3 regions of the Halomonas sp. RT37 genome follow, and region 3 is predicted to be linked to each of the others. Evidence: predicted binding sites of a transcription regulator. Region 3 holds the regulator's gene; each other region holds the start of a gene.
The links. The regulator sigma-54, encoded in region 3, starts transcription at its own class of promoters, with help from an activator protein. The targets are predictions, from matches to a motif close to TGGCACNNNNNTTGCTNT.
Positions count from the first base shown of each region.

Region 1: NFG58_RS05430 (ANTAR domain-containing protein) is a predicted target of sigma-54. The motif match lies at 6,541-6,558, and genes of this name have one in related genera.
Region 2: urtA (urea ABC transporter substrate-binding protein) is a predicted target of sigma-54. The motif match lies at 1,238-1,255, and genes of this name have one in related genera.

Region 1 covers NZ_CP098827.1:1,203,952-1,213,531, reverse strand. Annotated here, with positions in the region: gene NFG58_RS05450 (fimbria/pilus outer membrane usher protein) at 1-815, shown strand, start outside; gene NFG58_RS05445 (fimbrial protein) at 816-2,132, shown strand; gene cobA (uroporphyrinogen-III C-methyltransferase) at 2,151-3,116, opposite strand; gene NFG58_RS05435 (nitrate reductase) at 3,079-5,895, opposite strand; gene NFG58_RS05430 (ANTAR domain-containing protein) at 6,642-7,241, shown strand; gene NFG58_RS05425 (CmpA/NrtA family ABC transporter substrate-binding protein) at 7,238-8,332, shown strand; gene NFG58_RS05420 (FAD-dependent oxidoreductase) at 8,633-9,580, shown strand, end outside.
Region 2 covers NZ_CP098827.1:2,734,447-2,744,026, forward strand. Annotated here, with positions in the region: gene urtA (urea ABC transporter substrate-binding protein) at 1-1,111, opposite strand, end outside; gene NFG58_RS11745 (isocitrate/isopropylmalate dehydrogenase family protein) at 1,508-2,602, opposite strand; gene NFG58_RS11750 (N-acetyltransferase) at 2,713-3,282, opposite strand; gene NFG58_RS11755 (FMN-binding negative transcriptional regulator) at 3,497-4,165, opposite strand; gene NFG58_RS11760 (GNAT family N-acetyltransferase) at 4,227-4,688, opposite strand; gene NFG58_RS11765 (PLP-dependent aminotransferase family protein) at 4,872-6,332, shown strand; gene NFG58_RS11770 (tripartite tricarboxylate transporter permease) at 6,457-7,980, opposite strand; gene NFG58_RS11775 (tripartite tricarboxylate transporter TctB family protein) at 7,980-8,435, opposite strand; gene NFG58_RS11780 (tripartite tricarboxylate transporter substrate-binding protein) at 8,432-9,421, opposite strand.
Region 3 covers NZ_CP098827.1:1,718,059-1,727,638, forward strand. Annotated here, with positions in the region: gene NFG58_RS07435 (hypothetical protein) at 30-554, opposite strand; gene NFG58_RS07440 (HPr family phosphocarrier protein) at 606-875, opposite strand; gene rapZ (RNase adapter RapZ) at 878-1,759, opposite strand; gene ptsN (PTS IIA-like nitrogen regulatory protein PtsN) at 1,813-2,298, opposite strand; gene raiA (ribosome-associated translation inhibitor RaiA) at 2,304-2,612, opposite strand; gene NFG58_RS07460 (RNA polymerase factor sigma-54) at 2,772-4,184, opposite strand; gene lptB (LPS export ABC transporter ATP-binding protein) at 4,460-5,185, opposite strand; gene lptA (lipopolysaccharide transport periplasmic protein LptA) at 5,185-5,715, opposite strand; gene lptC (LPS export ABC transporter periplasmic protein LptC) at 5,728-6,303, opposite strand; gene NFG58_RS07480 (HAD hydrolase family protein) at 6,300-6,866, opposite strand; gene NFG58_RS07485 (KpsF/GutQ family sugar-phosphate isomerase) at 6,899-7,897, opposite strand; gene NFG58_RS07490 (calcium/sodium antiporter) at 7,928-8,878, opposite strand; gene NFG58_RS07495 (ATP-binding cassette domain-containing protein) at 9,128-9,580, shown strand, end outside.

The sequences.
Region 1 (9,580 bases), 510 kb from region 3:
CCCCACGTCTGGGTGTCTCCGCCAGTCGTGACAGCCGCCATCATGACGATGCCCACCTCGACCTCACCGGCACCCTGGGCGACGAACGCGAGCTGTCCTACGGGCTGTTCGCCAATCAGACCCGCGGCCCGAAGGAGCGCTACCGCTCCTACGGGCTCAACCTGTCGAGCGGAACCTCCGTCGGCCGCTTCACCGCGGCAGGCTCGAAAAGCGACGACTACCGACAACTTTCCATCGGCGCCAGCGGCGCCGTGCTGATACACCGCCACGGCGTGACCTTCGGCCAGAGCACCGGCGATACCGTAGGCCTGGTCAGCGCCCCGGGGGGCGCCGGCGCTCGCGTCACCAACGCCGCCAACCTGACCCTCGACGATGACGGCGAGGCATTGGTCCCCTACTTGACGGCCTACCACGACAACGCGGTCCAGCTGGACCCGCGCGGCGCCGCCACCTCGGTGGAATTTCAGCGAACTTCGATCGATGTCGCGCCCTATGCCGGCGCGGTGGTGCCACTGCGCTTCGCCACTCGAACCGGGCTGCCGGTGGTGATCGTGCTGGAGCAGAACGGCCGGGGCGTACCGCTGGGCGCCGAAGTCAGCGCCACCGACGGACGCAAGCTGGGGGTGGTCGGCGCCGGCGGCATGCTGCTACTGCGCGATCTGACGCCCGGTACCTCGCTCCAGGTGACGTTGGGAGGCGAACGACGTTGCTGGGCACGTCCTGTCTGGACGCCTCCGACGGACAGCGACGAGATACCGATCGTCACCAGCCCCTGCCAGCCAACGCCACTGAAAGACCTGCTGGAGACAACGTGAATGCGCACCATCGGCTTGAAGACCCGCAGCGCGAGCGCTCCGCTGCGTTTCGCCATCAGACTTCTCGGCTTGCTGCTGTCGATCGCCGCACTGCTGTCGGCGACCTCGGTGGAGGCCAGCTGCCGACGCATCAACCCACCATGGAGTGACCAGCCTCTGACGGTAAATTTTGGCGCCGAGATCGTGCTCGACGAAAACGTGGCCGTCGGCACGCCCATCGCCACGGCGGTCATCCCCGGCAGCCAGCTCTATGCGATCAAAGGAGGCTGGGTCGCTACCTGCAACAATCAGGACGACGCGATCAAGTACTGGTGGCTCGAGCAGCACTACTCCCAGTCCAGCGGCTACTTCCCGGTCCCCGGCATCAGCGTGGACAGCGCCGACGGGCGCGTCTACATCATGCAGGACAGCGGTAGCCGCAATCCCTACGGCGGCGGGGGCAGCGGCAGCGTCGGCTATACAACCGAATTGCTGGTCAACGGCAACGCCCATGCGTTCTCCTGGGTCTCCGCTTCCCCCAACAAGAACCTTCCGCCGATCGGCGAGGAGATCCACGGCATCCCCTGCCGCGACGCCCTGCTGGGGACGGGTGCCGCCGAGGGTTACCCCCCCTTGATAGAAATCAACTGCCCCATCGGCGACTACGCCGTCAACTGGCGCCAGCTTCCTCCCTTCCAGATCAAGGTCACGCTCTACCGCATGGCCGGTTCCCCCGGCACCAGCGGTGTACAGCTTCAGAACAACAACAACGCCGGCTTCAGCCTGTTCTCGTTGCTGAACAGCCAGGGCACGCCCTCCGGGGCCAACCACGAACTATTCAATCTGGTCAGGCTGCAGCTGGCCCAGAGTACACGGGTTAGAATCAATCCCTGCCATGGCATCAACAATGTCTCGGTGTCACTGGGAGAGGTGGGCAGCCATCGCTTCACCACCCTGGGCCAGCCCGCCACGGGCGTCGCCGACACCCCGGTGCACGTCACCGCCTGGTGTCACACCGACGGCGACATCAAGTGGGCCGTGCTGGGCAAGGCGGCGGCCTACGATCCCGGCGGGAATCAGGGCATTCTGGCCTTGGACAGTGCGGAGGAAAGCGCCAGCGGCGTGGGTATCCAGCTGATCCACACCGGTAGCCTGGCGCCACTGCCGATCACCCCCGAAGGCAGCGCCTTCGACGCCTACCGCTGGATCGACACCAACCTTCATGCGCAGGGCGGCAACATCTTGATGCTCGACTTTCTGGCCCGCTACGTGAAGACCGGCACCGTCACGCCAGGTACCGCCAACGGCCATGCCACCCTGGTGCTGTCGCCTAAATGAGTTTCCACCGTCTTCGCTCTACGACAGGCAGGCAGCCGGTTCAGCAACGCTCGCCCGGCTGCCGGAGACCCGCGACACCACGCCGCCGACGATGATCAGGCAGGGGGATGGCAGGGGGTTCTCCGCCAGGCGCTGATCGATATCGCCAAGGGTGCCCACCAACGAGGCCATCTCAGGAAGACTGGCGTTGGCCACCAGCATCACCGGCCAGTCCTGTGGCAGGCCTGCGCCACGCAGGCCACGGGTAATCGCGCCAAGCTTGTTGAGCCCCATGTAGAACACCAGGGTCTCGTCGCGTCGGGCCAGCGATGCCCAGTCCGGCTCGCCCCCCTCGCGACACTGCTGGGCGGTGATCAGACGAAGGCTCTGGGCGTGGCCGCGATCGGTCAGCGGAATCCCCATGGCGGCGCAGGCACTAGCCGCCGCCGAGATGCCGGGCACGATCTCACGCGCAATGCCGGCATCGTCCAGGGCGTCGAGTTCTTCCCCGAGGCGTCCAAAGATGCCCGGATCGCCGCCCTTGAGGCGCACCACCGCCTTGCCCTGGCGCGCCAGCGCCACCAGCAGGGTGCCGATCTGCGCCTGATCGACGCTGTGGTGGCCCCTGGCCTTGCCGACATAGTGGCGCTCGACGCCGGCCGGAATCATCGCCAGCACCTCGGGCCCCACCAGGCGGTCGTAGACCACCGCGTCGGCGTGTTCGATCCGGTTCAGCGCCTTGAGCGTCAGCAGTTCACCCGCACCGCTGCCCGCCCCCACCAGCGCGACCCGGCCAACAGCGCCGCCTGACCGATGGCCAGCGCCGCTGGCAGCGGACCGGGACGCCAGCCGGTCGGCCCAATGCTGGCTTTGCCATGCCAGTCGCCCCAGCAGCATCGACAGCCCTTCCAGACGACGTGCCAGCCAAGGCGTCGTCCCCGCTTCAGCAAGGTGACCCAGCCGGTCTCTAGGCCGACTGGGGTTGTGCGCGCTCGATGCGACCACGGCTCTTCTCCTCTTCCACCAGACTCTTCAATTCGGGAATACAACTGCCGCACTGGGTACCGCAGGCCAATCGCGCACCGAGCGCCTCGACGCTGTCGTCGCCGGCACGAATCGCCCGCTGGATCGGGGAACGCCCCACCTGATGGCAACTGCACACGATCGGCCCCTGGTCGGCGGCGCCGTCATGACAGGCCGCCAGCACTCGCCGCCGATGCTGCTGACCCATGGCCTCGCCACGTGCGGCCTCGTCGAAGCGCTCGCACAGCCAGCCAAGCCCCGGCAGTTCGCTGACCGGGCCAACCATCAGCCACCAGCACAGGCGTCCTTGCTCGAACCCCGCCAGGCGCCAGCGACCACTGGCCGGGTCCTGGGCCACCGGGCCCAGCTCCCCCGGCAACTGGCGTGCGGCCCAGTCGAGCCAGTCGCGTTCGACGCCCACTTTCTCTACACCCTCTTGCTCAACGGGCTCACCGGCCAGTTGCCATCGCTCCGCCGAGGCCAGCGGGACCCGCGTCCAGTAGTTCGTCCCCTCGACCACCCGGGCGGCCAGGCCCGAACCCTCGGGTGGTCCCTGCTGGGCCAGTGCCCGGGAAACCACCAGGGTCGCCTCCCAGGCGTGCTGCAGCGGCGTGACCGCCACCGCGCCATGCTTGGTCTCCGGCTGGCCAGAAAGCGGATCGACGTCCGGGGCGAACAGGCTCCCCGCCAGCGGCGAGTGACTGAAGCGCGGTGTCCAGTGGATGGGCACGAACACTTCCCCACGGCGCTGGGCGGCGGAGACCCTGACGCGGGCGCGCATCTCGCCGCTGCGCGAGCGGATCCTGGCGAGCCCCTGGTCACACAGCCCCAGGGCCTCGGCGTCATCCCGATGGACCTCGACGAAGGGCTCGGAGCGGTGATTCATCAGTCGGTTGGCCCTGGCGGTACGGGTCATGGTGTGCCACTGATCGCGCACCCGCCCCGAATTCAGCCGCAGCGGATAGTCGGCGTCAGGCGCCTGGCGCGGCGCCCGCGCGCTCACCGGCCACAACCGCGCCCGGCCGCTCTCGGTGTAGAAGCGGCCGTTTTCGAAGAGCCGCGCGGTGCCTCGAGGTGCGCTTGCCGTCACCGGCCACTGGATCGGTGCGAGATCGTCGTACTCGACCCGGGACAGCCCCGCCAGCCCGGAAATATCGAAGGCCCGCCGTCCCTGGTTGTCGAGGCCCGACAAGCGCGCATGCTCGTCGAAGATCTCGCAGGGGTGGCGGTAGGCGAAGGCCTCGCCGAAGCCCAGGCGATCGGCCACCCGGCACAGGATCCACCAGTCGTGGCGGGCCTCGCCCGGCGGCGGCAGGAGACCGCGCTGGCGCGAGATGCGTCGTTCGGAGTTGGTGACGGTACCGTCCTTTTCCGACCAGCCGCTGGCCGGCAGCACGATATCGGCGAGTTCCACCAGGTCGGTGTCGGCCATGCACTCCGACACGATCACCAGCGGACAGCGCTCGATGGCGCGGCGCACCCGGTCGGCATCCGGCAAGCTCACCAGGGGATTGGTGGCCATGATCCACAGCGCCTGGATGTCGCCGCGCTCGACGGCCTGAAATAGCTCGACCGCCTTGTGGCCAGGCTCCCGAGGCAGCGTCGGCACCAGCGCCTCGGTCGACCAGAAGCGGGTCAGCCGTTCGATGGCGCCCGGGGTGTGATAGTCCATATGGGCGGCCAGCTGGTTGGCCAGCCCACCGACCTCGCGCCCGCCCATGGCGTTGGGCTGGCCGGTGATGGAAAAGGGGCCGGCGCCGGGCAGGCCAATCTTGCCGCCGGCCAGGTGGCAGTTGAGGATGGCCTGGCACTTGTCGGTGCCGCTGGTCGACTGGTTCACGCCCTGAGAGTAAAGCGTGACCACGTGCAGCTGGGTGGCAAACCAGTAGTAGAAGGTCTCGAGGCGCTCGGCGTCGAGATCGCAGGCCGCCGCCACCGCCTCGATGTCCGAGGCCTCGTCCAGGGCGGCGGCAATTGTCTCTTCGGCGCCGTCCACATGGCGCTTCAGATAGACCTCATCGAGCCGTTGGCGACGGGCCATCCAGGCCAGCAGGCCATTGAACAGCAAAGCGTCGCTGCCGGGGCGCAGCCCCAGGTACAGATCGGCGATCTCGCAGCTGTCGGTGACCCGAGGATCGATGACCACGACCCGCATCAGCGGATTGCGGGTCTTGGCCAGACGCAGCCGCTGATACAGCACCGGATGGTTCCAGGCCAGATTGGACCCCACCAGCACCACCAGTTCGGCCTCTTCCAGATCCTCGTAGTTGCAGGGGACGGCGTCGGCGCCCAAGGTGCGCTTGTAGGCCGCCACCGCTGACGCCATGCACAGCCGCGAGTTGGTATCCAGGTGCGGTGTCCCGAGAAATCCCTTGAACAACTTGTTGGCGACGTAGTAGTCCTCGGTCAATAGCTGCCCGGACAGGTAGCCGGCAATGGCCTCTGGACCGCTGCCCTCGGCAATCGCTCCCAGACGCTCGGCGACGGCGTCCAGCGCGCTGTCCCAGTCGGTTTCGCGACCGTCCACCCTGGGTCGCGTCAAGCGCCCCTGAACGCCAAGGGTCTCCGCCAAGGCCGAGCCCTTGACGCACAGGCGACCGAAGTTGGCCGGGTGATCCCGATCGCCCCTGAGGGTAACCGCCTCGCCATCGCGACGTAGCTCGACGCCGCAGCCGACCCCGCAGTAGGGACAGGTGGTGCCTGTGGCCTCTCCGCCTGCACCGCTGTCGATCTCCGTGCTGTCGCTATCCGTCCGGGTCATCGCGCTCTCCTGTCGGCCATCTTGCTGCTCTGGCATATCGGCGGTCTCTCATCGGCAGATCATCGCTCCGCTAGTGGCCGGGCCTTGATCGGTCGGGTCTTGCTGCGGCCCAAACGCACGACGCCCATCCCGTCGAGCGAGGCTCGAGGAGATGGGCGTCGTTGCCGGATGAAATCCCGCGCTGGATTTCGTGTGTGCTAGCGCCCGTTGCAGACGAGTTGTCGGACCGGCCCACCCGCCACCAGCGTCGGGACCCTTCCTGGCTCGGCCTAGTGATCTGGCTCGGCCTAGCGATCTGGCTCGGCTTAGTCATCTGGCTCGGCTGAGTGATGCCCATGGCACCAACAACGGCACTAGCTTTGGCAGTAATTAAAGCAAACCCTGTGCCAGAACACCGCAATCGCCCCTTGTCACGCGGAAAGCCGGTGCCAGCCAATTGAACCAACGAGGTTTTTTCTGACGTTTGCCCAGTCGATGGTGGCGAGAAGACGTCTGACAGACCCCAGGCTCGCACCACAACGAACGATAGAGGCCACCGTTTACGCACCCTTTCGGTGCGCGAGCGCCTGCCCGGCATATCTGCGGGGGCACGGCGGCGGCTTTGCAGGGGGTTATCTCCCTGACAGAAAACGACAAGATCGAAAATGGAACGCCTTTTGCGCTGACAGGTGCAGAGGCACCCAAGGTGCCCCCCTCATCACGTCGACTCGAGCTCTATCGAGCGACAGCATCATCGAGCCACGCCCATGCCCGAACACGACACCTTGAAGGTCCTGCTGGTCGACGACGAGATAGTGCGCGCCGCCATGGTCGAAGAGGCGCTTGCGCTGGACGGACACCAGGTGGTCTGCCGACTGTCAAGCCCGGCCAGCCTCAACGACATGGTGCAGCAGCATCAACCCGACGTGGTCATCATCGACATGGAATCGCCTGACCGGGACACCCTGGAAAGCATGGCGCTGCTGCAGCGGGAAAACCCCCGACCGGTGGTGTTCTTCGCCGACCAGCACGACCCCGAATCGCTCAAGGCGGCGGTGAAGGCCGGCGTCAGCGCCTATGTGGTGGACGGTCTGGCGGCCAACCGCGTCAAGGCGGTCATCGATGTCGCCATCGCCCGCTTCGAAGCCTTTCAGGGAATGCGCCGCGACCTCGACAAGGCACGCAACCAGCTCGCCGACCGCAAGCGCATCGAACAGGCCAAGGGCCTGTTGATGAAGCATCAGAGCTGCGATGAGGAACAGGCCTACCGCATGCTGCGCAAGCTGGCCATGGACCGCGGCCAGCGCATCGCACAGGTCGCCCAGAACGTCGTCGACATCCTCAAGCCACTGGAGAAGGGATCATGAGTCCATCGCTGTCTTCTGACGCGGCCAGCACGTCCAGAACTGGCGCGCCGCATCCACCCGAGCTCGCCAGCCTGACCCTGGGATTCGTGCCGCTGCTGGATGCTGCGCTGTTGATCATCGCCCGGGAAGGCGGCTTCTTCGCCGCCCAGGGGGTCGAGGTCAGCCTGTCACGCGAGAACGCCTGGTCCACCCTGCGCGACAAGGTCGCCGCCGGCCTGCTTGACGGCGCCCAGATGCTGGCGCCGATGCCGCTGGCCATGAGCCTGGGGCTGTCCCGCGCGCCTTGTGACACCCTGGCCGCCGCGGTGCTGAGCCGCCAGGGCAACACGTTGGTGCTGTCTCGCCGCCTGGTCGAGGCGGTTGGCGCTTCGGTCGACAGCGGGGAGCCCGGCGCCTTCGGCGCGGCCAGCGAACTGGCCCGACGCTTCAAGGCCTCGCTGAAAGAAGGCACCCGGCCACGCCTGGCCATGGTCTACCCCTACTCCTGCCAACACCTGTTGCTGCGTGATTGGCTGGCTCGCGGCGACATCGACGTCGACAGCGAGGTCGAACTGGTCGCGCTGCCGCCCCCGCGCATGGTGGACGCCCTGCGCGAAGGCGAGATCGATGGCTTCTGCGTCGGCGAGCCCTGGGGCAGCCTGGCCCAGCATCGTCAGGTGGGTCGAGTGGTGGCCAGCGGTGCGGAACTGATGCCGGCGCATCCCGAGAAGGTGCTGGGGGTGACGGCCTCCTGGGCGCGGCGCTACCCGAATACCCTGTCCGCGCTGCTGCGCGCCCTCCAGGCCGCCGCCCTGTGGCTGGACAAGGCGCCTGAGGCCAGACGCCAGACCCTGGCCTGGCTGGCGCTGCCCCCCTACCTCGATGAAGCCGTAGGCCATCTCGACGAGCTGCCGCTGGAAGCCGCCCCAGGCTACCCCTGCATCGGTGAGCGACTGCGCCCCCTGACGGCCGACTTCGAGGGGCTGATCCAGCGGTTGTCGCCGCTGCTCGAGGCTCGCGGGCGACAGCTCGACACCGCCACCCTGGAGGAGTGCTACAGCGCTGTGCATTACGACGCCGCCACGCACCAGTACGGTGCCGACACGCCCTGAACCCTGCCTGACCGGTGCTGACGCCCTCCGCCAGGGCCTACACCAACAGGCTGTTTTACCTGCACAAAACGTAAAACAGGCATGAAACTTGGATAGCCTGTAGCAAGTGCCGGCGAATGCCGGCGGCGGTCAACGGCGATCGCACCGACACTAGACAAAGACGTCTCTTCACCCTCCGACGCCGGAGGTGTGAGAGACGTCTTTGGCGTTTTTGGAGCCCATGCGATGCCTTATTCCACTGGTCCTTCTGACTCCAGGCCCCGTTCCTCTGGCCTGCCTGACTCAAGGTCCCGTTCCGAAATGACCCAGGCCGGCTCGTCTTCCCCGACGAGGTCTGATGACGCACGTCTTCCCCACCTGGCAATCGTCGGCAACGGCATGGCCGCGCATCGATTGATCGAGACCCTGGCGGCCAAGAGTAATGCCCCACGACACATCACCGTGATCGGCGCCGAACCGCACGCGGCCTACAACCGCATTCTGCTGTCGAGCTGGCTGGCCGGCGATGTCGAGCAGGATGGATTGACGCTGACACCGCCGCATGACTCCGCCGTCACGGTCGATCAGCGCCTGGGCGCGCGAGTGGAGCGGATCGATCGTGCCCGGCGCCTGGTCGAGTGCGACGACGGCGAGGTGATCCCCTACGACCATCTGGTGCTGGCGCTGGGTTCGCGCAGCGCCATGCCACAGATCCCCGGCATCACGCTGACGGGCGTGTCGGGCTTTCGCGATCTGGACGATGCGGCGCGCCTGGCCGACGCAGCAAAGGCTGGCGGCGCGGCGGTGGTGGTCGGTGGTGGTCTGCTGGGCCTGGAGGCCGCCGCCGGCCTCGCCGCCCGAGGCATGCAGGTGTGCGTGCTGCAACGCTCAACGCGCCTGATGAACCGGCAGCTGGACGCCACCGCCAGCACCATGCTGGCAAGCGAAATCGAAGGCCGCGGCATCCATCTTGAGACCGGGGCGCGGCTGGCCGAGATCGTCGGCGATGAGCACGGCAAGGTGATCGGCGTACGCCTGGAAGACGACGAGCGCCTGCTGCCGGCGAACTGCGTGGTGATCGCCGCCGGCATCACCCCCAACGCCGAGCTGGGCAGGGATGCGGGGCTCGATTGCGATCGCGCCATCGTCGTCGACGACACCCTGGCCACCTCGGACCCCGACATTTCTGCCCTCGGCGAATGCTGCCAGTTCGAGGACACCACCTACGGCCTGGTGGAGCCGATCTGGCATCAGGTCGAGGTACTGGCC
Region 2 (9,580 bases), 1.0 Mb from region 3:
CACCGGTGAGATTGGGCACCGACACACCGATGATCGCTTCCTTGACCGCATCTACATCGGTGGTCTCGGCCTTGCGCACCGCCTCGGCCCACATGTTGAAGCCGATATAGTGGGCTTCCATGGGGTCGTTGGTGACGGCGTTGTCGTCGCCGGTGTAGTCGTACCAGGCGTCGATGAAGTCGTAGTTGACGTCTTCATCCACGCTCATGAAGTAGTTCCAGGCCGCCAGGTGGCCGACCAGCGGCGCGGTGTCGAGACCGGACAGCTCCTGCTCGCCCACCGAGAAGGCCACCACCGGGATGTCCGAGGCCTCGACGCCCTGGTTGGCCAGCTCCCGGTAGAAGGGCACGTTGGCGTCGCCATTGATGGTGGAGACCACCGCCGTCTTCTTGCCGGCACCACCGAACTGCTTGATCTCGGAGACGATGTTCTGCCAGTCGGAATGACCGAAGGGGGTGTAGTTGACCATGATGTCCTCGTCGGCCACGCCCTGTGATTTCAGGTAGGCTTCGAGGATCTTGTTGGTCGTGCGCGGATAGACATAGTCGGTACCGGCCAGCACCCAGCGCTCAACACCGACCTCGTTCATCAGGTAGTCCACCGCAGGAATCGCCTGCTGGTTGGGCGCAGCGCCGGTGTAGAAGACGTTTTCGGAGGATTCCTCGCCTTCGTACTGCACCGGATAGAACAGCAGACCGTTGAGCTCCTCGACCACCGGCAGCACCGACTTGCGCGACACCGAGGTCCAGTTGCCGAAGATCACGTCGACCTCTTCCTGCGCCAGCAGCTCGCGGGCCTTCTCGGCAAACAGCGGCCAGTTGGAGGCCGGGTCCACCACCACCGGCTCAAGCTCGCGGCCGAGCAGGCCACCCGCTTCGTTCTGCTGCTCGATCAGCATCAGCATGGTGTCTTTCAGGGTCGACTCGCTGATCGCCATGGTACCGGACAGGGAATGCAGGATACCGACCTTGATCGGGTCCTCCTGGGCGAGCGCCGGTGCGGCGATGGCCAGCGACAGCGTGGACACGGCCAGGCTGGCCAGCGCCTTTCTAGAAAGCGCTTTGGAACGGTGGGCACAAACCTGCGTAGAAGAGATCGAAGCGGTGGGCATGGGAAACCTCCAGGGGTTGCCTTGTCGTTGTGATGGACCATCGTCGAGAGGGAGCCAGGCGGTTCAGGTAAAACCGCTGTATCGCTCAGGCCTGACGTCTTGCGACGTCGACCTCCATCACCACTTCAAGCAAGTCCCATGCCAGCCATATAAAACATTTATAAATTCCGACATTACGTCGGCCAAGACGGGGGCTTACCCACCCCGCCTTGCGCCACAAGAGAGCATCTCGCGCCACCGGGGCGCACCAATGCACCACATGTGGTGCACTTCGCTACCCCGCCCCCTACTTCTGCACCACCACAGCGCCAAGCACCGGTGCACCCCGCAACGGCCGGCACCAGAATGGACCGCATATTACTGGCCCACTCTGTTCAATCTGCCGCGTTAGTACCATTACGCTGGCAGACGGTCGAGCTGGCGGAGCACCTGTTCGGTAAAGGCGCTGCAGCCGGTATCGCCGCCGAATTCCCGGGGCCGATACCGGCCATCGGACAGTACGCCGTCCACCGCTTGACGCAACCGACCGGCGGCGTCAGACAAACGATCGTCGGCGTGCTCCACCGCCAGCCATTCGAGCATCATGGCCCCGGACAACAGGGTGGCGATGGGGTTGGCGGCGTCCTGCCCGGCGATATCCGGGGCGCTGCCGTGGGCCCCCTGGAACAGACCGTGGCGATCGCCCAGTTCGGCAGACGGCGACACCCCCATCCCGCCGACGGTGGCCGCCCCCAGGTCCGAGATGATGTCACCGAACAGATTCTCGGCAACGATCACGTCATAGAAGTCCGGGCGCTTGACCAGGTGCACCGTCATGGCGTCAACGTAGGCATAGTCGAGTTCGACGTCGTTGAACTCGGCGCCTACCTCGTCGCATACCCGACGGAAGAAGGCGTAGCTTCTGAGGATGTTGGCCTTGTCGCAGACGGTGAGCCGCCGCTTGCCGTCCTTCGGTGCGCCCTGACGTCGCCGTGACAGCTCCAGGGCGAAGCGCGCGACTCGCTCGGTGCCCTTGCGGGTGATCACCAGGCTGTCGCTGGCCATCTCGTCTCGCAGCACCACCCCGGCGCCGCGGCTGGCGTAGAGGCCTTCGGTGTTCTCGCGCACGATGACATAGTCGATGGTACCGGGCTGATGGTGTCTCAGCGGCGACTCGACCCCGGGCAGCAGGCGGATCGGACGCACGTTAGCGTAAAGGTCCAGTCCGAAGCGCAGCTTGAGGTGCAGGTCGTTGCCCACCTCGGTACCGTCGTCGTAGGTCACCCCCGGCAGCCCGGCGGCTCCATGCAGGATGGCGTGACTGGCCCGACAGGCGTCCAGCGTCGACTGGGGCAGCACCTCGCCGGTCTTGTCATAGTGCCCCGCTCCACCGTCGAGCCAGTCGAAACGCAGCACGTCGCTACCCAGCAGCGCTTGCAGTACCTGCACCGTGGCGCCCGCCACCTCCGGGCCAATACCGTCACCAGCGATGGTGGCAATTCGATAACTCACAGAGATTCCCTCGTCTTGTTGTTGTCCATTGATGGTGGCCTCGCAGTATCGTGGTGCAGCGATGTTCTATCCATGGGACCTTATGGTCGATGGCGATGGCGATGGCTACGTCAGAGATCACGCCGCATGATCAGATCCCTGTCCACCACATCGCCCATCTGAAAACTGTGGGTGCCTACCTCGACAAAGCCCCGGGAGCGATAGAAGGCGATGGCGGGATGATTGTTTTCCCACACGCCCAGCCAGACGAAAGCCCTGGCCTGTTCTCGCGCCTCGGTGATGGCCTTGTCGTACAGCATCTTGCCAAGCCCTCGGCCCTGGGCCTCGGCCAGCAGATAGATGCGCTCGATCTCGAGACCATTGTGCTCGCTCAGATCGGTCTGGGCCTCCCCCCAGTTGAGCTTGAGATAGCCGACCGCTACGGGCCCCTTGGCAACGCCCTCGCGCTCCTTTCCCGCTTCACCCGTCTCGCTGCGGCCGGCCTCTTCCAGCAGCCAGAATCGCGACTGTGGGCAGGCCAACTCGCGCTGCACCCTTCCCAGGTCAAAGGCATCACTCAGATAGCGCTCCATGGTCGCCTTGGAGTAAAAGTCGACAAAGGTCTGGTAAAAGGTGCGGCGCCCCAGGGCGGCCAGCGTTTCGGCGTCCTCCAGCGTTGCCTGCCTCAGGCAGTCATTCATCTCGCGTCCTTACTCCATCGTTGTTCATACCCGCACGCAGGATCGTCGTCATGGGTCGCCACTGAGCACGGCGGCGGCGTGGTCAGCAAGCCCATCCCCTCGAAGGCCTTCGCGGATGCCCTCGCGTTCTTCCTGGGCTTGTGCTGCCGGGCTTGTACTAGTCAGCCAAGTGCTTGCCCACCAGTCGCCCGATCTCGAATGCCAGTCCAAGGGGTCAATCGCCTTCGTACCTTGGCGCTGGATCATCTCCACACAGCACGGCAGCGTCACAAGCCGAACGCCCATCCTCTCGAAGGCCTTCGCGGATACCCTCGCGTTCTTCCAACGGCTTGTGCTGGCTGGCCTTGTGTTTGCCCACCAGGCGCGTCACCTCAAGCTCTACCCCCACAATGCCACGACGCATCCCCTCCAGGTAGTCTTCGGGGGCGTCGTCCACCGCCCAGGGCGCTTCCCGGCCCGCCTCGAAGCGATCGACCAGCGACGTCAGGTGCGAGGTGAGCCAATCGCTTTCACGCGGGAAGACGAGCCGACCATGGGCATGCACCACCTGGTAGTTCCAGGTCGGCACCACGCGACCATGGCGGCGCTTGTCGGGATACCAGCCAGGCGAAATATAGGCGTCGGGGCCATGAAAGATCGCCACCGCCTCGATCGCTGCCGCGTCTGCTCGCTCACCCTCACCCAGCCGCCAGAGGGCATTGGCTCGGGCGATATGGCCACGCAGCACCAGCGCGCCCTGTGACGTCTGCTCGACCATCAGCGGCAGGTGGTCGATACACACCCCCTGGTCACCGTCGGTGACCAGGGTCGCAAAGGGATAGGCTCGGACCACCGCCATCATGGCGTCTTCGTCGGTCATGGCGAAGTGTCTTGGCTGATACAAGGGTCACGCGCTCCTTCAGAGTGGTTGGCATCCATCAATGTTGACTGCGAGAAGTAGAAGTTTATGTGCCCGCAGGGTCATCCAGGTTCAGGGTATAGGCGTAGAAGGCGTCGTTGCGTTGCCAGTTAAGTGACTCATACAGCGCCTGGGCGGTGTGGTTGTGGGTCTGGGTATTAAGCGTCAACTGGCCCACGCCCTGCTCCCTCGCCAGGTTCGCGGCGGCCTCCATCAGCTCACGGCCGATCCCCTTGCCACGCGCCTCGGGCGCCACGAACAGGTCGGCCAGGGTCCAGCGCGGTCCCACCCGTACCGTGGATAGCGTCGGATAGAGCTGAACGAAGCCTTCGAGCACACCCTCGTTGTCGCTGACCAGCAGGCGCGAGTCGGCGAGCGCGAGGCGCGTCTGGAGAAAGTCGCGGGCAGCCTGGATGTCGCTTTCCTGTGAATAGAACACCCGGTAGCCATCGAGCAGCTCACTCAGGGGTTGTAGATCGGCGATACAGGCAGGACGAACATGGTTCATGAGTCACCTTTCACATTGGCGGTCGTGTGCGCCGGCTGGCCAGAGGCGCACCGGCTCGTCGGGATGACAGGCACCCAGTCTTGCGCAATAGTGGTCCCACCATAAGAACCAATACTGTCCAGAAAAGGGGAACCAGTGCCCAGCCTTCACCGTCACGCCGAATGGATCACCGAAGCGCTGGCCATGCGCCTGGCGCCACCCGCCGCCGAACCCCCGTCGGGTTCGCTGTCCCAGCGCCTGTACGCGGCCCTGCGCGAGTGGATACAGCAAGGTAGCTTGCCCGCCGCCAGCGCCCTGCCCTCGTCTCGACGGCTGGCCGCGGACCTCGGCATCGGCCGCAACACGGTGCTTGCCGCCATGGACCGCCTGGTGGCAGAAGGCTTCGTCGAGGCGCGCCCGGGGGCCGGGCTATTCGTGGCGTCTTTGGCGCTGCCCGAACCCAGCCCGTTGCCCGGCGCCCCCATCCAGGCGAGCCGCTGGCATTCTCGGCGAGGTCAGCGCCTGCTGGAGAGCTGCGGCGAGATGGAGGGCTCCCGGGATGCCTTCGCCCCGGGCGTCCCCGCCCTCGATCTGTTCCCGCGCGAGGCGTGGCAGCGCCTGCTACGGCGCCATCGCCACCAGGCCAGCCTGGATGCCTTCGGCTACGCCACCAGCGGCGGGCATCACGCCCTCAAGACGGCGCTGTGTGACTACCTGCGTCTATCGCGCTCGGTCAATTGCCAACCACATCAGATCCTGATTACCCAGGGCGCCCAGCAGGGCTTCGAGCTGATCGCCCGCCTGCTGGCCGACCCCGGTGACAGCGTCTGGGTCGAGGATCCCGGCTATGCCGGTGCCAAGGCCTGCTTCAACATGGCCGGGCTAACGCCCGTCCCGGTACCGGTGGACGCACAGGGCATGCAGCCTGAGGCTCTCGCCCCGGATAGCCCGCCACCTCGACTGATCTATGTCACCCCTTCGCATCAGTACCCCTGCGGCGTGACGATGCCGGTGGCACGGCGTCTCGCCCTGCTCGACTTCGCCCGCCACCACGGCGCGCTGATCATCGAGGACGACTACGACAGCGAATTTCGCTATACCACTGCGCCGGTGGCCTCCCTCCAGGGGCTGGCCGGGGGCGGTCCGGTGCTCTACGTCGGCACCTTCAGCAAGGTGCTCTACCCGGGCCTCAGGCTCGGCTACCTGGTACTTCCCGAGGCCCTGGTGGACGACTTTCGCCGCGCCAACGCGCGACTGCATCGGGAAGGCCAGTACGTCTCCCAGTCAGCGCTGGCAGACTTTATCGTCGAGGGACACTTCTCTCGCCACATCGCGCGCATGCGCCACTGCTATCGACAGCGCCAGGCATGCCTGCGCGAGGCCCTGGCGCCTGCCGTGGAGCAAGGACTTGAACTGTCGGCCGGCCAGGCCGGCATGCACCTGGTGGCACGGCTCGCCTCACTGAAACAGGAGCAACGCCTGATCGAGCGTGGACGGCGCGAGGGCGTCACCCTGTCACCGCTATCGGGTCACTACCTGGCACCTGACGCCATGCCTGGGCTGGTGCTGGGCTACGCCGGCTCGACACCGGAGCGGATCGCCGAGGCCGGCGGCTGGCTGGCCAGGAGCTGGATCGATGACCGACAACACCAGCCAGCGGGCTGATATGCCTCCGCATACGCCCGCTCGGTCATGATGCACACAAAAAAAGGGCGCCCCATCGGGGCGCCCAAGGTCGTTAGTCGAGTCGAGCCCGAAGGCCTTCGTCAACCACCGGGAGCGGGGTCGCTCAATCGCCCGGTGTGGTGTGGCCGGTCTGAACCTCCATGCGCTTTCTCAGGATCGGGCCGACGATGTACGGCAGGATCAGGCCGAGACCGGCGAACAGCCACAGGCCGATGGCCAGGCCGCTGTCCCACAGGATCGTCCAGTCGCCGTCGGAGATGTCCATGGCGTGGCGCAGGTTCTTCTCCATCTCCGGGCCAAGCAGCAGACCCAGGATCACCGGCACCAGCGGGATCTCGAGCTTCCTGAGGATGTAGCCACCGACCCCGAAGGCCACCATGAAGTACAGATCAAAGGTGGTGTTGGAGATCGAGTAGATGCCGACGAAAGCCACCATGGTGACGATCGGCAACAGATACATCGGCGGCACCGACAGCAGCTTGACGAAGATACCGACCAGCGGAATGTTGAGCACCAGCAGCAGGAAGTTACCGATCAGCAGCGCCGCGATCACACCCCACACGATGTCCGCGTTCTGGGTGAACATCAGCGGACCAGGGGTGATATTCAGCGAGATCAGCAGCGCCAGCAGCACCGCGGTGGTGCCGCTGCCCGGGACGCCCAGGGTCAGCATCGGCACCAGGGCACCGCTGGAGGCGCCATTGTTGCCAGCCTCGGGGCCAGCCACGCCGCGCGGGTCACCTTCACCGAAGTAGCCCTTCTTGCCGATCACCTTCTTCTCGAGGGTGTAGCCGATAAAGCTGCCCAGCGAAGCACCGGCCCCCGGCAGGACGCCGGCGATAAAGCCGAGGATGCCACCACGGATGCTCGAGGGCATGATGCCCTTGATGTCGGCCCAGGAAAGCTTGAGCTTGTTGACCTTGATGGTCTTCTTGCCCTTGCCGGCACGGTCCTCGATAAAGAACAGAAGCTCCGAGATGGCGAACAGGCCGACGATGGCGATGATGAAGTCGACACCCTCGTAAAGTTCGAGCACCTGGAAGGTGTAGCGCTGCACCCCGGTATTGTCGATACCGATGGTCGCGATCATCAGACCGATGCAGGCGGCCACCACGGTCTTCATCGGGTTCTTGCCGGTGATACCGCCAAGGGTCGCGAAGGCCAGCAGGAACAGCGCGAAGTATTCCGCAGGACCAAAGGTCAGGGCGAAATCGGCCAGGATCGGCGCCAGCAGGATCAGGCCCACGGTGGCGATCAGGCTGCCCATGAAGGAAGCTATGGCGGAGATCGCCAGGGCCTCGGCGGCCTTACCCTTCTGGGCCATCGGATAGCCGTCGAGGCAGGTCATCATGGCCGGCTCGTCACCGGGTATATTCAACAGAATCGACGAGATACGCCCGCCGTACATGGCGCCAGCGTAGACCGCAGTGAGCATGATCAGGGCGGTCTCGGGCTTGAGCCCCAGGGTAAAGGCCAGCGGGATCAGGATCGCCACACCGTTGGCCGGGCCGAGTCCGGGCAGCGCGCCGATCAGGGTGCCGAGAAAGGCGCCCAGCAGCGCAAACATCAGGTTATGCGGGGCGAGCGCCACCCCGAAGCCATCGATCAGGTAGCCAAGGGTTTCCATCAGCCCACCTCCAGGAAGGACAGCACACCCAGGGGCAGGGGCAGGTCCAGCGCAAAGTTGAAGATCAGAAATACCACCACGCCGGAAATACCGCCGACGATGAAGGCCTTGACCGGCGGCGCGCCCATGCGCCAGCACAGGGTGCCCACCGCCAGCAGGGTCGCCAGGATGAAGCCGAGCGGCTGCAGCAGGGCCGCGTAGAGCACCAGCACCACCAGGGCGATGATCAGCTCGACGCCGGTGCGGCTCCATGGCCAGGCATTGTCAGGATCCGGGCGCACCACCATGTACAGGCTGGACAGCCCCAGCACGACGGCCAGCAGGTAGGGGAAGGTTTCGGGGCCTACCGCCTCGGCCCCGCCAAAGGGTTCGGGAAACTGGGTAGCGCCCCAGCCGTACGCGACGGCCAGGACGATCATCAAGACCCCGAATACGCGGTCGTTGAACATGCTCATTGCTGGATCAGTCCGATATCTTTGGAGAGCTGGTTGATGTCGGCGATCTGCTCCTTGACGAAGGTCTCGAACTCACCGGCGCTCATGTGGAACGGCATCAGGCCGTTGCTTTCCATGACGTCCTTCCACTCCTGGCTCTCGTAGATGGTGTCCATGGCGTCGACCCAGTACTGCTTGGCGTCTTCAGGAATATCCGCCGGCATGTAGAAGCCGCGCCAGTTCGGACCCACGGCGTCGATGCCCTGCTCCTTGGCGGTGGGGATCTCGCTGAACTCGCCCGGCAGACGCTCCTCGGACAGCACCGCCACCACGCGCAGGTCACCGGACTCCATGAAGCCCTGGGCCTCGGTGATGTCACCGGTGAAGGCGTCCACGTGGCCGCCGACCACCTGGGTCATGGCCTCGCCACCGTTGTTGTAGGACAGGTAGGGGATCCTCGGCAGGTTCTCGACGCCGGCGGCCTGAGCCGCGATCAGCACCTTGAGGTGATCCCAGCCGCCCTTGGCGCTGCCACCGGCGAACTTCACCGCACGCGGGTCTTCCTTGATCGCGTCCATGATGGCGTTGAGGTCCTGGTACTCGCTGTCGGCGCTGACCGCGATGACCCCATAGTCCGCCCCCAGGGCGCCGACCCAGTTGACCATGTCGGCGGTCATTCCCGGGAACTGCCCCTGGGCCAGGCGTGTGGTGGTGGCGGTGGAAGCCGCGACCAGTAGCTGGTCATCACCGGCGCGCTTGCTGACGGTGTGAGCGTAAGCCACGCCACCACCGGCACCGGCCATGTTGACGGTCTGAACACCGCGCGGCACCAGGTCCAGCTCTTCGAGCACGGTACCGACGCTGCGGCAGGTGAAGTCCCAGCCGCCGCCCGGGTCGGCAGGCGCCAGGCACTCGACCTTGCCTTCGGGCTCAAAGGCAACGGCAGTGCTGGCTGCACCGGTGATGGCAGCGATGGCGATCAGTTTGACTGGCGTGTTCATGGACATGACGAAGTCCTCTGTTGTTGTCTGCTGACAGGAGGCACGAGCCGACATCCCGTCGCGATTGACGCCGAGACGGCGCCGAGATTTCCACTTGTTGGAAACTGACACCTGGCTTACAATTCTGTAAGGCAGAACGTCGTTCCCTTGGATGGAAAGCTAAGC
Region 3 (9,580 bases):
CTGGGATGCTGGGCTCAGGGATGCTGGGCTCAGGGATGCTGGGCGTCGACACGTTCGAGAAAGCGCTCGAACAGAAACGCCTCGTCGTTTTTCAGCGAGCGACTCAGGCAGTCGATGAACTCTCGGCGCGGATAGGTGAAGACCCGCGGCGCCTTGTAGGCATCCAGATCGATGGCGATCACCTCTCCGTCGACGACCAGGAAGTTCTCTGTGTGCAGGCCACGACAGTGGATACGGTCACGGTACAAGGCTTCGAGAATGTCCAGGTAGCGGTTCTGCAGTTCCGGAGAGTCGAGGACCAGCTTTTTAAGCGCGATGCCGTGCACGTTGGCGGTGACCAGACGATAGCGCTCTGCCGACAGGATTTTCGGTGTGGCGATACCCAGTCGCTCCAGTCGGCCGGCGACATAGCGAAAATTGTGGCCGGGGTAGCGCCGGATGCCCAGGCGGTAGCGCCAGCGATCGCTGGTCTTGGGCGTGAAGGTCTTGATGAAGGCGTCCTGGTCCGCGTCGTAGTGGACCTCGGTGTACTTGCCGGTCTGGATTAGTTGCATGGCGTCCTTGGCAGGCAGGGGGTGGCGGTCAAAACAAGGAGAGGTAAGACGTCAGGCGTCTTCGTCGAAGCGTGCGTCGAACAGTGCCTCCAGAGCGTCCAGCACCGCGTCCGCGTCCTTGCCTTCGGCCTCCAGGGTCAGCTCCGTACCGCAGGGGGCGGCCAGCATCAGCAGCGACATGATGTTGGCGGCGTCACCCGAGCGGCTGCCATGGTGGACGGTGACGGTGGCGTCAAAGGGTTGGCAGCAGGTGACCAGGCGAGTCGCGGCGCGTGCATGCAGGCCGCGACGATTGGTCAGGGTCAGGGTGCGTCGGGCCACGCCTAGAGTCCTCCGCTGTCCAGTCGGCGTTGCTGGCCGAGTTCGCGGTGGCGTAGACGGACGCGGGGATGCTGGTCGGCCAGGGCCGAGGCGATTCCCTCGGCCAGGTAGACCGAACGATGCTGTCCTCCGGTGCAGCCCACCGCCACGGTGAGGTAGCTGCGCTGGCTTTGCTGATAGCGCGGTAGCCAGGTGCGCACCCAGGCGAGAATGTCGCGTTTCATGTCGGCGACGTCCTGATAGCGTTCGAGGAAGTCGATGACGCTGGGATCGCAGCCATTGGCATCACGCAGCGATGGTTCCCAGTAGGGGTTGGGCAGACAGCGGGCATCGAACACGATGTCTGCATCCGGCGGCACGCCACGCTTGAAGCCGAAGGACTCCACGGTCAGGCTCAACTGGCCGCTGCGGTGGTCGGCGACCTGTTCGGCGATGCGCGAACGCAGTTCGTGTACCGACAGGCGAGAGCTGTCGATGACCAGATCGGCCAGGTCTCGAATGCCCGAAAGGGCCTTCTGTTCGGACTCGATGGCTTCCGCCAGGGTCATGTCGCTATCACGGGTCAGCGGGTGACGGCGCCGCGTGTGGGAATAACGCTCGAGCAGAATTCGCGCATCACTGGTCAGGTAGACCACCTGGCAGTCGATCGGACTCTGCTTGAGGGACGCCAGCTGGGCGGGGAAGCGTTCCAGCGCCTCAGGCAGGTTGCGGGCGTCGACGCTGACGGCGATACGGCGGGAATGACCGTTTTCCAGCTCGTCCACCAAGGCGCCCAGCAAGGTCGCGGGAAGGTTGTCGATGGCGTAGAACCCCAGGTCCTCCAGGGCCTGAAGGGCCACGGACTTTCCCGAGCCGGAGCGACCACTGATGATCACGAGCTGCATGTCCTGTCTCCTTGGGCAGGCGTCCATTGCTGATGGCCTAGGCAAGGCCGCGATCAGGAGGGAGTGTCGTCCCCTGGCGCCTGTTGGCGGATGGCTTCCTGCAGGCGCTCGTGAAGCTCGCGCTGGGAGCTGGCGTGGCGCAGACGGTGACGTGTGTCGGCGTCGTTCATGACGCCAGCGACCTGGCCGAGCAGGGCAAGATGGGCGTCGTCGGCCTCTTCCGGCACCAGCAGCACGAACACCAGATCGACGGGCTCACCATCGATGGCATCGAAGTCGACAGGTTCCGCGAGTTTGAGGAAGCCGGAGATGGGCGCCTTGCAGTGGGGGTTGCGGGCATGGGGAATGGCGACGCCATTGCCGATGCCGGTACTGCCCAGGCGCTCACGTCCGATCAGCCGACTGAAGACCTCCTGGCTGTCCAGGCTCGGGGTGTTCTGCGCAATGAAGGTGCTGAAAAACTCCAGCACCCTCTTCTTGCTGCCTCCCGGGACATCGAACAATGTGCGCTCGGGAGGGAGAATGGCTTCCAATGTCATGAGAGTCAGCGAATTCCGGCGCCTTGGGCGCGGGCTTGGGATTTTTCCTTGTGCTTGACCAGCTGGCGGTCCAGCTTGTCGGCAAGGGCGTCGATAGCAGCATACATGTCGCCGTCCTGCGCTTCGGCATGCAGGTCGGCACCGGCGGCGTGAAGGGTGCAGGCGGCCAGCTGGCGTTCCTTTTCCACCGAGAGGGTCACCTGGACGTTGGTGATGTTGTCGTAGTGGCGCTCCACACGGGTGAGCTTCTCTTGTACGTAGTCACGCAGGGGATCGGTCAATTCGACGTGGTGGCCGGTGATGTTGACTTGCATGACAGGCTCCTTGCTCTTTCGGGTGGTGGCTTGATTGTAACCCTTTTTCCGATCCTGCAAACCCCCTCGACGCTACGCAGAAAGACGCAGATGTCATGCGAAATTTCAAGTGCTTGCGCTTTCCCGATAACTAGGCTAGCGACGCCGCAGCGCAAGGCCTCAGCGCAGTCGCTTGCGCTCGCTGGAAGACGGAATATTCATGGCTTCCCGGTACTTTGCCACGGTGCGTCTGGCGACATTGACGCCGTCTTCCGCCAGCAATTCCACCAGTTTGCTGTCCGACAGAGGTTTGCGGGCAGGTTCCTTTTGAATCAACGATTTGATCATGGCGCGGATGGCGGTACTGGAATGGGCGTCGCCATCCTGGCCGACCTGGCTCGAGAAAAAATACTTCAACTCGAACACGCCGCGAGGCGTGTGCACGAACTTCTGGGTGGTCACGCGGGAGATGGTGGACTCGTGCATCTCCACCTTGTCTGCGATATCGGCCAGCACCAACGGTTTCATGGCCGCTTCTCCCTGCTCGAGGAAGTCGATCTGACGCACCATGATTTCCCGGCCGACCTTCAGCAAGGTGTCGTTGCGGCTGGACAGACTCTTGATCAGCCAGCGCGCCTCCTGCAGGTGGTCCTTGAGGAACTGGTTGTCCTGGCTCTTGTCCGCGCGCCGAATCAGCGCAGCGTAGTCGGGCTGGATGCGCAGTCGGGGCATTGCATCCGGGTTGAGTTCAACGCGCCAGCCCTCTTCGGTGTGGCGTACCACCAGGTCGGGTATGACGTAGTCGTTATCGCTGTCACCGAACTGGCTGCCGGGACGTGGGTCGAGGCTCCGGATCAGCTCGATGACGCTGTCGAGTTGGTCGTCATCGAGTCCTAGTCGGCGCTTCAGCAGACGTCGGTCGCCGCTGGCCAGCGCCTCGAGAAACTGTCTTACCAGTCGTCCGGCCTGGGGCAGCAGGACGGTATCGCGAGGCAGGCTATCCAGTTGCAGCATCAGACACTCGCGCAGGTCGCGGGCGAACACTCCGGTCGGTTCGAACTGTTGCAGCCGAACCAGCACCGCCTCCACCTCTGCGAGGGGAGGGGGGCGACGACCGTCTTGCTCGAGCCCCTGGGCAATGTCATCCAGTGTCTGCTCGAGATAGCCGTCGGCGTTGACCGCGTCGAGCAGGCTCTCGGCGATCAGGCGCTCCTGGTCGCTGACGTCGAGCATCGCCAGTTGCCAGCTCAGGTGGCTGTGCAGTGACTGGGAGCTTGCCTGGCGCTCGAAATCCGGCGCCTCGCCACTGCCGGCGGGGGTGGTGCCCAGGTCCTGGTAGGTGTCGGACCAGTCGCTGTCCACACTGAGTTCCGAGGGAATCTGATCCGCCCAGTCATCTTCCACGGCTTCCCTGGTCTGCTGTTCGCCGAACTCGTCCTCGAGTTCGAGCATGGGGTTGGCCTCCAGCGCCTGCTGGACCTCCTGGCGCAGGTCCAGGGTCGAAAGCTGCAGCAGGCCGATCGCCTGTTGCAGTTGCGGGGTCATGGTCAGCTGGGTACCGATGCGCAGCTGCAGTGACGCCTTGAGGGCCATGGGTCGGGATCCACCAGTGTTGTCGAAAGGCTTTACCCTAACGACGAGTCATCAGACATGCAAGCATCTTGCCAAGTTGGTGTTTTTTGACCTGTGGGAGGGAGTGTAAAGGTCGATGTGGAACAACTTGGTAGGGGGGAGGTGCTTCTTTCGAGGGAGGCCCTGTGTGCAAGGTGAGGCCGACCCTTTCGGGGCCGGCGGTTGAATGCTGATGCTGGCAAGTGTTGCGGCCGCTTGATGCGACTGCGACTGCGGCTGTCGGGCGGCCCTGCGGTCTAGAGGCGGAAGTTCTCGCCCAGGTAGACCTCCTTGACGCGCTGGTTGGCGAGGATGGACTCGGCGCTGCCCTCGGCGATGATCTGGCCGTCGCCGACGATGTAGGCACGATCGCAGATATCGAGGGTCTCGCGCACGTTGTGATCGGTGATCAGGACGCCGATATCGCGGGCCTTGAGTTGACGAATGATGGACTTGATCTCGCCCACCGAGATCGGGTCGACCCCGGCGAAGGGTTCATCGAGCAGGATAAAGGCCGGCTCGGTGGCCAGGGCGCGAGCGATCTCGACCCGGCGCCGCTCCCCGCCGGACAGGCTCATGCCGGGGTTGTCACGAATATGGCTGACGTGGAAATCCTCGAGGAGTTGCTCGAGACGTGCTTCTCGGCCCTCGCGGTCGAGGTCCTTGCGGGTCTCGAGGATCGCCATGATGTTGTCGGCCACCGACAGCTTGCGAAAGATCGAAGCCTCCTGAGGCAGGTAGCCGATACCGGCCAGCGCGCGCTGGTGCATGGCCGCGCGGCTCAGGTCCCGATCATCGATGCTGATGCTGCCGGCGTCGGCTCTGACCAGGCCGACGATCATGTAGAAGGAGGTGGTCTTGCCGGCCCCGTTGGGGCCCAGCAGACCGACGATGCTGCCCTGCTCGATCGACAGGCTGATGTCCTGGACGACGCGACGCTTCTTGTAGCTCTTGGCCAGATGGCGAGCGTGGAGAGTCTTCATCAGTTTCCTTGGCTTTCCGGCTCGAGGGTCATGCGAATGCGCTGCTCGCCCTGGACGCCCTGGGCGCTGGAGCGGGCCTGGACCACGCGGCGATCGAGGAAGTACTCCAGATAGGCACCGTCGAAGGTGTCATTGGCCTTGTGCAGCTCAGCCTGGTCGATCAGCTCCATGCGGCGTTCGGCCACGTGGTAGATCACCTTGCGGCCCCAGCCCTTGACCACCGGTTCTTCCGGGGATGGCTTCTGCTCGAGGTAGGCGCGGGAGCCGGTCGCGGTCGCCAGTGACAGTTGTCCCTGGTCGTTGCGCTGGATCTCGACGCGTTCGCCGGTGAGGATCATGCTGCCTTGCACAATGCGCACGTCGCCGGTATAGACCGCGGTACCGGCGCGATCATCGAGATCCAGCTGGTCGGCCTCCACCTGAATCGGTGCGCTGCGATCACTTTCCAGCGCCAGGACACTGCTGCCGGTGGCGCCGGCGGCCAGGCCAAGGGCCAGGGCAAGCAGGAGGGCGGGACTTGGACGCATCATGGAAGGGGCTCCTTATTGAGGCTCTGGCGGATGATGACCGGTGACATTGTCGGTCAGGCGAGCGGTATTGTCATGGATCCAGGCGTCGAAGCGCTCCCCTTGCATCTGTTGAGGGGGTTGGCGTAGGACGGCTGGCGTTTCGCTCCAGACATGGCCACTGTCGCTGTCGTAGACCAATACCTCTGTATCAAGCTGCCAACGCTCTGCGGGGGCCTCGAGATGGGCGTCGCCCGACAGGGTCAGGGGGTTGCCGTCCGGACCCAGTTCACCGTTGTCGGCGTCGGCGATCCACTCTCGGCCGCTGTCGTCGATCAGCGCAAGGTCCGGCTGGTCCACCCGGGTGACGTCGTCGAGCGGTGTGTGCACAAGGCGTGGCGTATCGATGCGCTGATGGGGGGTGCCCTGGGCATCGAAGCGGGTCAGGCGGGCATCCACCAGGTAGTAGTCGGGCTCGCCGGCCTTGTCATTGGGTACCAGGTCGGGGACGTTGCTCTCGCGGGGGTCGAGCAACGTCAGGCCGCCACCGAGTACCAGCAGCAGGATGACCAGCCAGAAGCGAAAGCCTGGACGCAGTGCGCTCAGTTTCATGTCAGCGGTCCGTTGCTCAGGTAGCTGTCGATGATATCGTCGAGGCGGCCCTGGGCCATCAGCAGGGTGTCGGTGATCTCGCGCACCGCGCCATGTCCGCCGGCAACCTGGGTGACCCAGTCGGCGTGCTGACGAAGGTAGCAGGGGGCGCCTGGCACGGTGATGCCGACCGCACTGCGATGGATGCAGGGAAGGTCGGGCAGGTCATCGCCGCAGTAGGCGACCTGGTCGAGGGCCAGGCCAAGCGAATCGCACAGCGATTCAAGGGCGGGCAGCTTGCGCTCGACCCCTTGCTGTACGTGCTCAATGCCGAGTGCTCTGGCTCTCTGGGTGACCATGGGGGAGCTGCGCCCGGTGATCAGGGCCACCTGGATACCGGCGCGCTTGGCCAGCTTGAGGCCGTGGCCATCCAGGGTGTTGAACGCCTTCAACTCGGAGCCGTCGGCGTGGAAGTACAGTCGACCATCGGTCAGTACGCCGTCCACGTCCAGCGCCAGCAGCTTGATGTGGCGCAGGCGCTCCACCAGATCCGGCGCGAGGGAGGCGAGAAGCTCGTGAGACATGACGGCGTTCCTTGTAAAGGGATAAATGAGGCTCAGATGACACCGGCGGCCAGCAGGTCGTGCATATGCAGTGCACCGACTGGGCGCTGCTCGTCATCGACCACCGCCAGGGCGGTGATCCGGCCTTCCTCCATCAGCTTGACCGCCTCCGCCGCCAGGGTGGCGGGGCCGATGCGTCGCCCGGGGGTGGTCATCACGTCATCCACGGTAAGCGAGCTGAAGTCTTGATGACGATCCAGGGTGCGGCGCAGGTCGCCGTCGGTATAGACCCCGGCCAGGGTGCCGTCGGGGGACACCACGCAGGTAAAGCCAAGGCCCTGGCGGGTGATCTCGAGCAGGGCGTCGCGCAGCGGCGAGCCCGACGGTACTGAGGGCAGGCGGTCGCCGGTGTGCATCAGATCGGCCACGGTCAACAGCAGTCGCTTGCCCAGGCTGCCGCCCGGATGGGACAGGGCGAAATCCTCGGCGGTGAAGCCGCGGGTCTCGAGCAGAGCCACCGCCAGGGCGTCGCCCAGCGCCAGCGCTGCGGTGGTCGAAGAGGTCGGGGCCAGGTCCAGCGGGCAGGCCTCGCGCTCGACCCCTGCGTATAGATGGGCCTCAGCGTGGCGGGCCAGGGTCGAGTGCGCTCGGCCGGTCATGCTGATCAGTGGAATGCCCATGCGCTTGAGCAGCGGCAACAGGGCAGTGACCTCGGCGGTTTCGCCGGAGTTGGACAGTGCCAGGACGACGTCGCCGGGCGTGATCATGCCCAGGTCACCATGACTGGCTTCACCGGGATGGACAAAAAAGGCCGGCGTGCCGGTGCTTGCCAGGGTGGCGGCGATCTTGCCGCCGACATGTCCCGACTTGCCCATGCCGGTGACGACCACCCGGCCGCGGCAGGCCAGCAGCAGTTGGCAGGCACGGTCGAAGTCGCCGTCGAGACGCCCGATCAGGGCGTCGATGGCGTCACGTTCCAGCTCCAGGGTGCGTCGTGCGATATCGCGGACGCTCAGGGTCGGCGTCTGCGCCGAGGAGGGGTGTTTGCTCATGGCCATGATTGTTGCCGTTTACTGCCGTTGTCACAAGGGGCCTGCCGCGACCGAAAGGCCGAGCCAGGTCAGATAAAGCGCATAGGTGCAGGCCAGCAGCGCGCCGATCCAGCGCCCCAGGCGACCGCGGCGTTGCCACAGCAGCAGCGCCGCCAGCAGCAGCGTCAGGCCAAGCATTACCGGAAAGTCGCGGCCGGCGGCTGCGGGATCGGTGGCTCCCGGCGCCAGCAGCGCCGGTACCGGCAGTACCGCCAGCATGTTGAACAGGTTGGAGCCGATGACGTTGCCGATGGCCAGATCGTGGTGGCGCTTCAGCGCGCTGGCCACGCAGGCGGCGAGTTCCGGCAGGCTGGTGCCGATGGCGACGACGGTCAGACCGATCACCAGCTCGCTTACGCCAAAGGTGCGTGCCAGCTCAGTGGCGCCCCAGACCAGGGCGCGGGAGCTGGCGATCATCACCGCCAGGGTCAGCACCAGCCAGCCGATGGCCTTGCCCAGTGCCATGCCGGGAATGTCGTCGGCCATCTCCTGTTCGGCCTCGTCGGCGCGAAACAGCCACCACAGACTGAATACCAGCAGCGCGATCAGCAGGGCCGCGTCGAGGCGTTCGAGGCTGCCATCGGCCAGGGCGTAGCCGGCGAGGCCGGTGGCGCCCAACAGCAGTGGCAGCTCGCGGCGCACGATGGTGAAGCGCACCGGGATCGGCACCACCAGTGCAGTCACGCCCAGTACCAGCGCGATGTTGGCGATATTGGAGCCCAGCGCATTGCCGGTGGCCAGGTCGGGGGCGCCATCCAGCGAGGCCATCACCGAGACCACGATTTCCGGGGCAGAGGTGCCGATGGAGACGATGGTCATGCCGACCAGCATGATGCTCATGCCGGCGCGGTAGGCGGTGGCGGCGGCGGCGCCGACAAAGCGATCCGCGCTCCAGAGCAGGCCCACCAGGCCCAGGGCGACGACGACAGACGGTAACAGCATGGAGAACGACTTGGTTGCAGAAAGGGCGCCCATTGAACCCTTAGATAAACCTGCGCGCAAGCGCGCAACCGGGGCACTGGCATGCTGCATTTGAGTTAAGATACGATGTTCGAAAACCGAGCGCGGCTCAAGGCGCTCTATTCTCAAGGTTCGGGCTCAGGTCTGGCCAGGCGTCGAATCCGAGGATTCGGGGCGGGCGTCCGGTCTGAACCGCCGGTTCACGGTGATACTGACTCTATAGGGACTGCGATGACGGCTTCCTCCTTGGTGGAGGTGGAGAATCTGCATTTCACGCGCGGCGACAGGGATATCTTTCGCGGCGTGGATCTCTCCATACCCCGCGGCAAGATCACGGCCATCATGGGGCCAAGTGGCACCGGGAAGACTACCCTGCTGAAACTGATCGGGGGGCAGCTCAACCCCAGTGGCGGACGCGTCCTGATCGATGGTCAGGACGTCCATCGCCTGTCGCGCAAGGATCTGTTCCAGATGCGTCGGCGCATGGGCATGCTGTTCCAGAGTGGCGCGCTGTTTTCCGATCTCAGTGTCTACGAGAACGTGGCATTTCCGCTGCGGGTGCACACCGATCTGCCGGAAAGCATGGTGCGTGACGTGGTGCTGATGAAGCTCGAGGCGGTGGGGCTGCGTGGGGCCAGAGACTTGATGCCAGCAGAGCTGTCCGGCGGCATGACACGGCGTGTG